DNA from 3 places in the Rhizobium sp. CB3090 genome. Region 1 is predicted to be linked to each of the others. Evidence: riboswitches for the same ligand, from Rfam matches in the RefSeq annotation. Region 1 holds a riboswitch; each other region holds the start of a gene.
The links. A riboswitch is a leader RNA that binds a small molecule or an ion and turns the genes downstream of it on or off. The one in region 1 is predicted to bind thiamine pyrophosphate.
Positions count from the first base shown of each region.

Region 2: another riboswitch for thiamine pyrophosphate. It lies ahead of thiB (thiamine ABC transporter substrate binding subunit); the one in region 1 lies ahead of thiD (bifunctional hydroxymethylpyrimidine kinase/phosphomethylpyrimidine kinase).
Region 3: another riboswitch for thiamine pyrophosphate. It lies ahead of thiC (phosphomethylpyrimidine synthase ThiC); the one in region 1 lies ahead of thiD (bifunctional hydroxymethylpyrimidine kinase/phosphomethylpyrimidine kinase).

Region 1 is NZ_CP121663.1:1,028,886-1,032,159, reverse strand. Features, by position in the region: gene QA646_RS23480 (DMT family transporter) at 1-744, shown strand, start outside; gene thiD (bifunctional hydroxymethylpyrimidine kinase/phosphomethylpyrimidine kinase) at 978-1,781, opposite strand; TPP riboswitch at 1,962-2,058, opposite strand; gene QA646_RS23470 (DHA2 family efflux MFS transporter permease subunit) at 2,105-3,274, opposite strand, start outside.
Region 2 is NZ_CP121662.1:3,314,064-3,317,337, forward strand. Features, by position in the region: gene QA646_RS15940 (MDR family MFS transporter) at 1-1,080, shown strand, start outside; TPP riboswitch at 1,162-1,279, shown strand; gene thiB (thiamine ABC transporter substrate binding subunit) at 1,329-2,357, shown strand; gene thiP (thiamine/thiamine pyrophosphate ABC transporter permease ThiP) at 2,365-3,274, shown strand, end outside.
Region 3 is NZ_CP121663.1:334,773-338,046, reverse strand. Features, by position in the region: gene thiC (phosphomethylpyrimidine synthase ThiC) at 1-1,776, opposite strand, end outside; TPP riboswitch at 1,867-1,999, opposite strand; gene QA646_RS20275 (UDP-glucuronic acid decarboxylase family protein) at 2,339-3,274, shown strand, end outside.

The DNA.
Region 1 (3,274 bases):
TTGTTCCTGCTGATCCCGAGCTTCTTTCTCGAAGGCGGCTTCTCGCGTCGCCAGTGGAGTTCGATCGTTCACCCGTCGGGACTTGCGATGATCGCATGCCAGACCTTCAGTCAGGCCTGCTTCATCGGCGCACTCTATATGACCACGGTTGCAAACGTGACCATGATCTATGCCACGGCGCCCTTCATCGCCGCCTTGCTAGGCTGGGCGATCCTGAAGGAGCGCGTGCCGAGGCGAACCCTTGTTGCCGGCGGCGTCTGTTTGGTCGGCGTAGCGATCATCGTCGCCGCCTCAGTCGGCGGCGGCACCGGTCTCGGTGATCTCCTGGCGCTCGGCATGACGGCTTCGTTCGCCCTGATTATCATCATTCCGCGCATCGATCGCAGCGTACCGAGCCTGCCGCCGACCATCGTCAGCGCCTTCCTGACGCTCATCATCTTCGCGCCGTTCGGCTCGGCCGGCTCGCTCGATCTGCACAATTGGCTGGTGCTTGCCGCCTTCGGAGCGACCAATTTCTCCTTTGCGCTCGTGCTATTTCTAGCCGGGGCAAAGCGCATGCCGCCGGCGGAAGCCGCGCTTATCGGGACGATGGAAATCGTGTTGACACCTTTCTGGGTCTGGCTGTTCTTTTCCGAAAGACCGCCGGCTGCGACGTTTTTCGGCGGCGCCATCATCCTTGCTACGATCCTGTGGCACACGTTCATCGACCTCCAGCATAGCCGGCGCCGGCACAAGGCGAGCTAGAGCAGCCTATCCATCAAACCTATATTGCGGTGAAGATATTCGCCTATAAGCTGTATGTTGTTCAGCTGCCATTCATTTAGTGGAGAGCAAATAAATAATCGCCGCAACGCCTTGCGGTTGATTGAGGCTCGGCTACCGATACAACTCACGAGGCAGGTGGTCGGGCCTCTCAAGTCTCTGCGGACGAGGGCGATGGTCGCCCTAAGGACCTGTCTGCTCTCATCCCGCCTCACCTATGCTGGCCAAAGCGCATAAAAGTGTTGCACGGGTCCGTGCCCTGTCCCGACGGACAGCGTTTCGGCCGCGGCAACCGCGCCTGCAAGATAATCTTTGGCGGTGGCGACGGCTTGCGGCAGCGCCGAGCCCTTGGCGATCTCGGCCGCCAACGCGCTGGCTAGCGTACAGCCGGTTCCGTGCGTATTCCCCGTCGGAACGCGGCCGGCCTCGAACCAGATCAGGCCCTCCGGGCTTGCGAGCACGTCCGGGCTCTCATTGCCGGCAAGATGTCCGCCCTTGACCAGAACAGCCCGCGCACCGAGCCTTATGAGGGCTTCCGCCTGCCGGGCCATCGTCTCGCGATTTTCGGCCTCCGATTCGTGCAGAAGTGCGGCTGCTTCCGGCAGATTGGGCGTCAACAGCGTGGCCAGCGGAAGAAGCCGCTCAGTCAGGATGTCTACAGCATCCGCGGCAAGCAGCGCTGCTCCGCCCTTGGCGATCATGACGGGGTCCAGCACGATCGGAACGCCTTGGTGAGGAGCGAGTGCATCGGCAACGGCTTCGGCGATTGCGGCATTGGCGATCATGCCGATCTTGACGGCATCGACGCGCACATCGGCAAAGATCGCCTTGATCTGTTCGGCGACGAATTGCGGAGGAACAGGGTGGACGGCGGAAACGCCCTGCGTGTTCTGGGCCGTCAACGCGGTCAGCGCCGCCATGCCATAGACGCCCCGGGCAGAAAATGCCTTGAGGTCGGCCTGGATGCCGGCGCCGCCGGAAGGGTCGGAGCCGGCGATGGATAGGACGTTTCGGATCATGGGCGTGCCTTTCTGATCCAGCCGGTGGATAGTGCACCGGAGATCGCGACTAAGTTGGTGATGCAAGGCACTAGCGGAGGGTTTGACCGCATTGCTGTCATCAGTATGCCGGGAACAGTGTTGTTTTGCATATTGCCCCGTTCGGGCGGGGCGAGGCGCGGGGATGACGACAAGAGCACGCCGAGACCCCGAGCGACTCCCTCCGCCAGCATTATCTGGTTCAGGTTCAAAGGGTGCTTCTCAGCCCATCACACGACGGGCGCCCCTGTCTCTCATCGGCATCTTTTTCGCAGAGAAAGACCGTCCTGTCATTAACAAATCGTCTAGTGGCGGTGTCCCATATCCGGCCCGTGTTCCGGCTTTCTGATAAACAACGCAGCTACGATCGCTCCCAGGGAGATGATCGTCCCGCAGAGAAATGCCGCCTTGATGCCGCCGGTCGTTGCGGCCAGGGCACCGACGCCGCCGGCGGAGAGGCTGGTGGCTCGCAGGGTCATGATCGCGACGAACAGCGCGGTGCCGGCGGCGCCGGCGACCTGTTGGGTCGCGCCGAGCATGGCGCTGCCGTGCGAATAAAGGTTTGGCGGCAGCGATCCCAGGCTGACGGTGAACAGTGGTGTGAACATCAGGGCAAGACCGATGCTGAGCACGATATGGGCGACCAGCAGCATCCAGAATGGTGTATCCTGCTGTATGAAGACCAGTCCGCCCATCACCACGCTGAGTATGATCGCTCCCGGAATGATCAGCGGCGCCGGGCCGAATCTATCGAACAGGCGCCCGACCGTTGGGGCGCAAAGGCCCATGATCAGCCCACCGGGGAGCAACAGCAGCCCGGTTTCCAGGGTCGACAATCCCAGCACGTTTTGCAGGTAGATAGGCAGTAGGATGAAGACGCCGAACATCGACATCATCAGCACCGCCATCATGGCCGCGGCGATCGTGAATGTCTTTGTGGTCAGAGTACGCAGATCGAGCAGCGCTCTATTTTGTTTTTGCAATTGCAACTGACGCAATATGAAAACCGCGATGACGACAGCGCCGGTCAGAAGCGGAATCCACGGCGATATCGCCGGCGGATGAAGTGCCGCTTCACCCAGACCGCTAAGGCCATAGACGAAGCCGCCGAAGCCGATGGCGGAGAGGAAGATCGAAAGAATATCGATCGGCGCCGTGGTCGGAACCGTCACATTCTTTATCCGTAAGGCGCCGAGCGCCAATGCCGACAGCGCGATCGGCAACACCAGGAGGAACAGCCAGCGCCATTCGAGTGCGGAAAGAATAAGGCCGGAAATGGTTGGCCCGATGGCCGGCGCTACCGATATGACGACAGAGATATTGCCCATGGTCCTGCCGCGGGATTCCGGCGGTACCAGGGTCATCACCGTCGTCATCAGCAGCGGCATCATGATCGCCGTGCCCGATGCCTGCACAATGCGGCCGATGACAATGACGACAAACCCAGGTGCCAGCGCCGATATCAGCGTGCCGGC
Region 2 (3,274 bases), on a different replicon from region 1:
GCCTCCGGCGCCATCGGCCCCGTTCTCGGCGGCACGATGAGCGACCTCTTCGGCTGGCGCTCGATCTTCCTCGTCAACGTGCCGATCGGCTTCGTCGTTTTGACCGGCCTCGCTTTCATGCTGCCCTATCGCAAACCGGGCCGCAAGCCGAAGATCGACTATGCCGGCGCGCTCCTTCTCGCGCTGACCACCACCAGTATCGTGCTTGCCGCCGACGGCACCGAGCTCTTCGGTTCGCTGCTCTCGCCGCAATGCCTCGGCATCATCGCTTTCGGCGCCCTCTGCGCGCTGGCCTGGGTCTTCGTCGAACGCCGTGCACCGGAGCCTATCGTGCCGATGACGCTGTTCCGCAACCCGACCTTCGGCCTGCTGCTGATCATCTCGGTCACCAGCGGCGCTGTCGCGATCGGCATGGTCAACTACTTCGCGCTCTTCCTGCAGACGACGACCGGACTGTCGCCGTCGATGGCCGGCCTGCTGTTCATCCTGTTGACCGGAGGTATCGTCTGCGGTTCGCTTTCGGCCGGCCGGCTGATCTCGATCAGGGGCCGCTACAAGCCCTTCGCCATCGCCAGCGCCGCCTGCAGCACCATCGCCTTCGCCGCACTGGCGCAGGCCCATGCCGGCACGCCCATCGTCTTCATCGGCGCGCTGATGCTGCTGCACGGCATCGGCATCGGCTTGGCGCAACAGGTTCCGGTCATCGGCGTGCAGAATGCCGCCGCAAGGGGTGATGTCGGTGCGGCCACCGGCGCCGTGACGCTCTCGCGCATGGGCGGCGCCTCGATCGCCATTTCCATCTATGGTGCCATCATCGCCGCCAAACTCGGCAATGTCGGCGTCTCCATTCCGGGCGTCGCCAACATCGAGGAACTGACGCCGAAGATGATGGCGGCCTTGCCGGAGGCCACGCGCGAAAGCGTCGCCAATGCCTACGCGAGCGCCTTCAGTCCGCTGTTCATGACGGCCGCTGCCATCTGCTTCCTCGGCCTGCTGACGGCGATCACATTGAAGAACGTGCAATTGCCCGGCGCCGCCAAGACGCTCGACAGCCGGACAGCCGCCCACGCCGCCGAGTAAAAAAACGCGTCCTGCAATCGACAAGGGAATCATCCACTTTTTATTCCCTTGTCATCCCTTCATCACAGGACTAAACCTGCCAACGCTCTAACGGGGTGCCTTATGTCTTTTCAAGACATCTGGCTGAGAGGCTTTCACCGGCCAACCCGCGGAACCTGATCCGGCTAACACCGGCGGAGGGATTAGACGCGTGACACAATCATAGCGCCCTTTTCCCGTTCAAGACAAACCAACGAAGAGGCGCTGTCATGCCCAACCGATCGCTGTTATCACTGTTTGCCGGCTTGGCTCTCGCCGCCGGCGCGACGCTTTTTGCCGCTGAGCGCGCCGAAGCCGCCGACAAGACGCTCACCATCTATACCTATGAGAGCTTCACCGCCGACTGGGGTCCGGGCGCCAAGGTCAAGGCCGCTTTCGAGAAGACCTGCGGCTGCACCGTCAATTACGTCAGCGTCACCGACGGCGTCGCGCTGCTTTCCCGGCTGAAACTGGAAGGTACGGGCACCAAGGCCGACGTCGTTCTTGGCCTCGACACCAATCTCGTCGACGAAGCCAAGGATACCGGCCTGTTCGATGCCAGCGGCATAGACACCTCCGGCCTCAAGGTTCCCGGCGATTTCAAGGACGATGTCTTCGTCCCCTATGATTACGGCCATTTCGCCGTCGTCTATGATACGCAAACGATCAAGAACCCGCCGAAGAGCATGAAGGATCTGGTCGAAGGCGATCCGTCGCAGAAGATCGTCATCGAGGATCCCCGCACCTCGACGCCGGGTCTCGGCCTGCTGCTCTGGGTGAAGTCGGTCTATGGCGACAAAGCTGCGGAAGCCTGGACAAAGCTCAAGGGCCGCATCTTGACCGTGACGCCCGGCTGGTCGGAAGCCTATGACCTCTTCACCAAGGGCGAAGCGCCGATGGTGCTCTCCTACACGACATCGCCGGCCTATCACATGATCACGGACAAGACCGATCGCTATCAGGCCGCCGCCTTCTCCGAAGGTCACTACATCCAGATCGAAGTCGCCGGCCTGATCAAGTCGTCGCCGAACAAGGAGCTTGCCCGCGACTTCCTGAAATTCATGATCTCGCCAGGCTTCCAGGACACCATCCCGACCAACAATTGGATGATGCCGGTCTCGGCGACGTCCGAGCCGCTCCCGGATGCATTCAGCAAGCTGGTCGTCCCGTCGAAGACCTTCCTAATGAGCCCCGACGCGGTCGAGAAGAACCGCAAGGCCTGGATCGACGAATGGCTGGCCGCCACCAGCACCAATTGACGGTGAGATGTTGCTGACGGCGCCGGAGAAAAGACATGCCATTGCCGGCGGGGCCTTCAGCCTCGCCAGCATCGTGTTTTTCATCGGCCTTGCCATCATCACCCTACTTGCCGCCGGCATCGAATCCGCCGGCGGTAATCCGCTTACCGATCCCTATCTTCTGCGCGTGCTGCGTTTCACACTGCTGCAGGCGACACTGTCCACCCTTCTTTCCGTCGCGCTTGCAATTCCCGTCGCCCGTGCGCTGGTGCGGCAGCCGCGTTTCCCCGGTCGGCTGTGGCTGATCCGCCTGATGGCTGTCCCCATGGGCTTGCCGGTGCTGATCGGTGCACTCGGCCTGCTCGGCATATGGGGGCGTCAGGGCATCTTCAATCAGGCGCTGACGGGGCTCGGGCTGTCGCAACCGGTCAGCATCTACGGGCTGACCGGCATCCTGCTCGCGCACGTCTTCTTCAACCTGCCGCTGGCCGCCCGCCTGATGCTTGCCGGGCTGGAGCGCGTGCCGGCGGAATATTGGCTGATGGCCGGCGGACTCGGCATGCGCCCGGCCTCCGTCTTTCGTTTCATCGAATGGCCAATACTGCGCGGCCTCATTCCCGGCGTCGCCGGTCTGATCTTCATGCTCTGCGCCACCAGTTTTACACTGGTGCTGATCCTCGGCGGCGGCCCGGCTGCGACCACGCTCGAAGTGGCGATCTATCAGGCACTGCGCTTCGATTTCGATCCCGGCCGCGCCGTGGCCCTGTCCCTTCTGCAGATCGTGGTAACCGCCGCAGTTCTCAGTGCGATGGCCTTGCTTCCGGCACCAGACGATCATGGGCTGACGGCGGGCCGTGCCGTACAGCGGATCGACGGAACATTGCCCGCCGCCAAATTGGCCGATAGCGCGCTGCTCCTGCTCGCCACCCTGTTCATCG
Region 3 (3,274 bases), 690 kb from region 1:
TTCCCGATATTTCGCCGCCATCGCTTCCAGCCCTTCCTTCTGCGCCTCGGCGCGGATGTCGTGCGAAATGCGCATGGAGCAGAATTTCGGGCCGCACATCGAGCAGAAATGCGCAACCTTGTGGGCCTCCTTCGGCAAGGTTTCGTCGTGGAAGCTGCGGGCGGTATCGGGATCAAGCGACAAGTTGAACTGATCCTCCCAGCGGAATTCGAAGCGGGCACGCGACAGTGCATCGTCGCGGACTTGGGCGGCCGGATGCCCCTTGGCAAGATCGGCCGCATGGGCGGCGATCTTGTAGGTGATGACGCCGGTCTTAACGTCGTTGCGGTCGGGCAGGCCCAGATGTTCCTTCGGGGTGACGTAGCAGAGCATGGCCGTGCCGAACCAGCCGATCATTGCCGCGCCGATGCCCGAGGTGATGTGATCGTAGCCCGGCGCGATATCGGTCGTCAGCGGCCCGAGCGTGTAGAAAGGCGCCTCGCCGCACACGGCAAGCTGCTTGTCCATGTTCTCCTTGATCTTGTGCATCGGAACATGGCCGGGGCCTTCGATCATCACCTGGCAATCTTTAGCCCAGGCGATCTTCGTCAGTTCGCCCAATGTCTCAAGCTCGGCGAATTGCGCGGCATCGTTGGCATCGGCGATCGAGCCAGGACGCAGGCCGTCGCCGAGTGAGAAGGAGACGTCATAGGCACGGCAAATGTCGCAAATTTCCTCGAAATGCTCGTAGAGGAAGTTTTCCTTGTGATGATGCAGACACCACTTGGCCATGATCGAGCCGCCGCGCGAGACGATACCGGTGACGCGATTGACGGTCAGCGGAATGTAATGCAGCCGCACGCCAGCGTGAATGGTGAAATAGTCGACACCCTGTTCGGCCTGCTCGATCAGCGTGTCGCGATAGACTTCCCAGGTGAGATTTTCGGCGATGCCCTCGACCTTTTCCAGCGCCTGATAGAGCGGCACCGTGCCGATCGGCAGCGGCGAATTGCGGATGATCCATTCGCGGATGTTGTGGATGTTGCGGCCGGTCGAGAGATCCATCACGGTATCAGCACCCCAGCGGGCGGCCCAGACCATCTTTTCGACTTCCTCGGCCATCGAGGAGGTGACGGCGGAATTGCCGATATTGGCGTTGATCTTCACCAGGAAGTTCCGGCCGATGATCATCGGCTCGCTTTCCGGGTGATTGATGTTGGCCGGGATGATCGCGCGGCCGGCGGCGACCTCCTGGCGGACGAATTCCGGGGTCACATGATCCGGAATATGGGCGCCGAAGCTCTCGCCATCACGAACCAGGGCTTCAGCCTTTGCCTTGCGGCCGAGATTTTCGCGGATGGCGATGAATTCCATTTCCGGCGTGATGGTACCGGCGCGTGCATAGGCGAGCTGGGTCACGGCCTTGCCATTCTTGGCCCGTAGCGGCTGGCGCTTGGCCGGGAACTCCGGCGTCAACCGCTCGCCGGTGACGAAGCCATTATCTTCGGGACGCACATGCCGGCCCTCATAGGCCTCGACGTCGCCGCGGGCGAGCACCCAGTCGCGACGGAGCTGCGACAGGCCCTGCTCGATGCGGATATCGGCACCTTCGACGGTATAGGGTCCGGAGGAATCGTAGACGACAACGGGCGGCTCGCCCGCCGTCGGATGGACGCTGATCTCGCGCATCGGTACGCGGATATCGGTGTGTATGTCTCCGGGGATATAGATTTTTTGCGATGCCGGCAGCGGGCCGGTGGTGACGGTCGGGGTGAGGTTCTTTGCGGCAATATTCATGGTTTGAGGCTCCAAGTTGCAGTTGGAGACCCAGTCAATCAGCCGGAATGATGGAAAGACGCCGGCATAGAATCCACGCGGAATCCGAAGCCTCGAGCGCTTGCACCGTCCCTACGCCAGTATGAACTGGATCAGGTTCAACGGGTCACTGCGCCCACAATCGGCAAAGCCGCATTGCCTAGCAGTATCTCAGCCCCTTGCCGGGACCCCCCTGGTGAATGTCGCAAAGACTATGTCCGGGCCTCAGCCCATGTCAACCCTGGAACCACGACTGCGGCGGACCGGGTCGCACAGACTCGCCCGCATCAGACTAAAGTCCTACTCATGACAAGACTTACGTCCGAGGGGACAATCTTTGGTCCGAATGGCATGGATTTGTACCGACCGCTGCTCCAGTTCCCTCGGGCGAAGAAAGCGGCGGGATGTCCGATCGCTTTTGCGAAGAATGCGGAGAAGGTCGATGAACATGAATGGCGTCCCCGGAAACAGCATCCTCGCCCTGGCGCTTGTCGCGGTTTTCGACGGTAGCAGCATCACCGTGTTGGCTGCGGGATAGTCGACCATGCAACAAACAAAGCGAATCCTAGTTACGGGCGGTGCAGGTTTCCTCGGCTCATTCCTGTGCGAACGACTTTTGGAAGAGAAACAAGAGGTTATTTGCGTAGATAATTTCTTTACGGGACGTAAGAGCAACGTCTCCCACCTGCTGGACAACAGGTCTTTCGAAATCGTCCGTCACGACATCACCTTTCCCCTCTATGTAGAGGTCGACGAGATCTACAATCTCGCTTGTCCGGCAAGTCCGGTTCACTACCAGTATGATCCGGTGCAGACGACCAAGACCAGCGTCCATGGTGCGATCAACATGCTGGGCCTCGCCAAGCGGGTCGGCGCAAAAATCCTCCAGGCCTCCACGTCCGAAGTCTATGGCGATCCCGAGATCCATCCTCAACAGGAGGACTATTGGGGAAAAGTGAACCCGATAGGACCGCGATCCTGCTACGACGAGGGCAAGCGCTGCGCCGAGACCCTGTTCTTCGATTACTGGCGCCAGCACCGGCTCCAGATCAAGGTGGCGCGCATCTTCAACACCTACGGTCCAAGAATGAGCCCCGATGACGGCCGTGTCGTTTCCAACTTCATCGTGCAGGCGCTGCAGAACAAGCCGATAACGGTTTATGGCAACGGCCAGCAGACGCGGTCGTTCTGTTATGTCGACGACCTCATTGACGGCCTGGTTCGTCTGATGGGGACAAAGGAAGATGTCACCGGCCCGATTAATCTAGGCAATCCGGTCGAGTTTACGATGTTGGAGCTTGCCACGCTCGTCATAGAACTGACCGGGAGCCGATCGAAGATAAAATATATGCCCTTGCCTGCCGATGATCCCAGACAGCGACGGCCGGACATCGGCCTCGCCACGAGCGAACTCGGCTGGAAACCGAAGGTCCAGTTGCGGAACGGGCTTGCCAGAACGATCGCCTATTTCGACGACTTG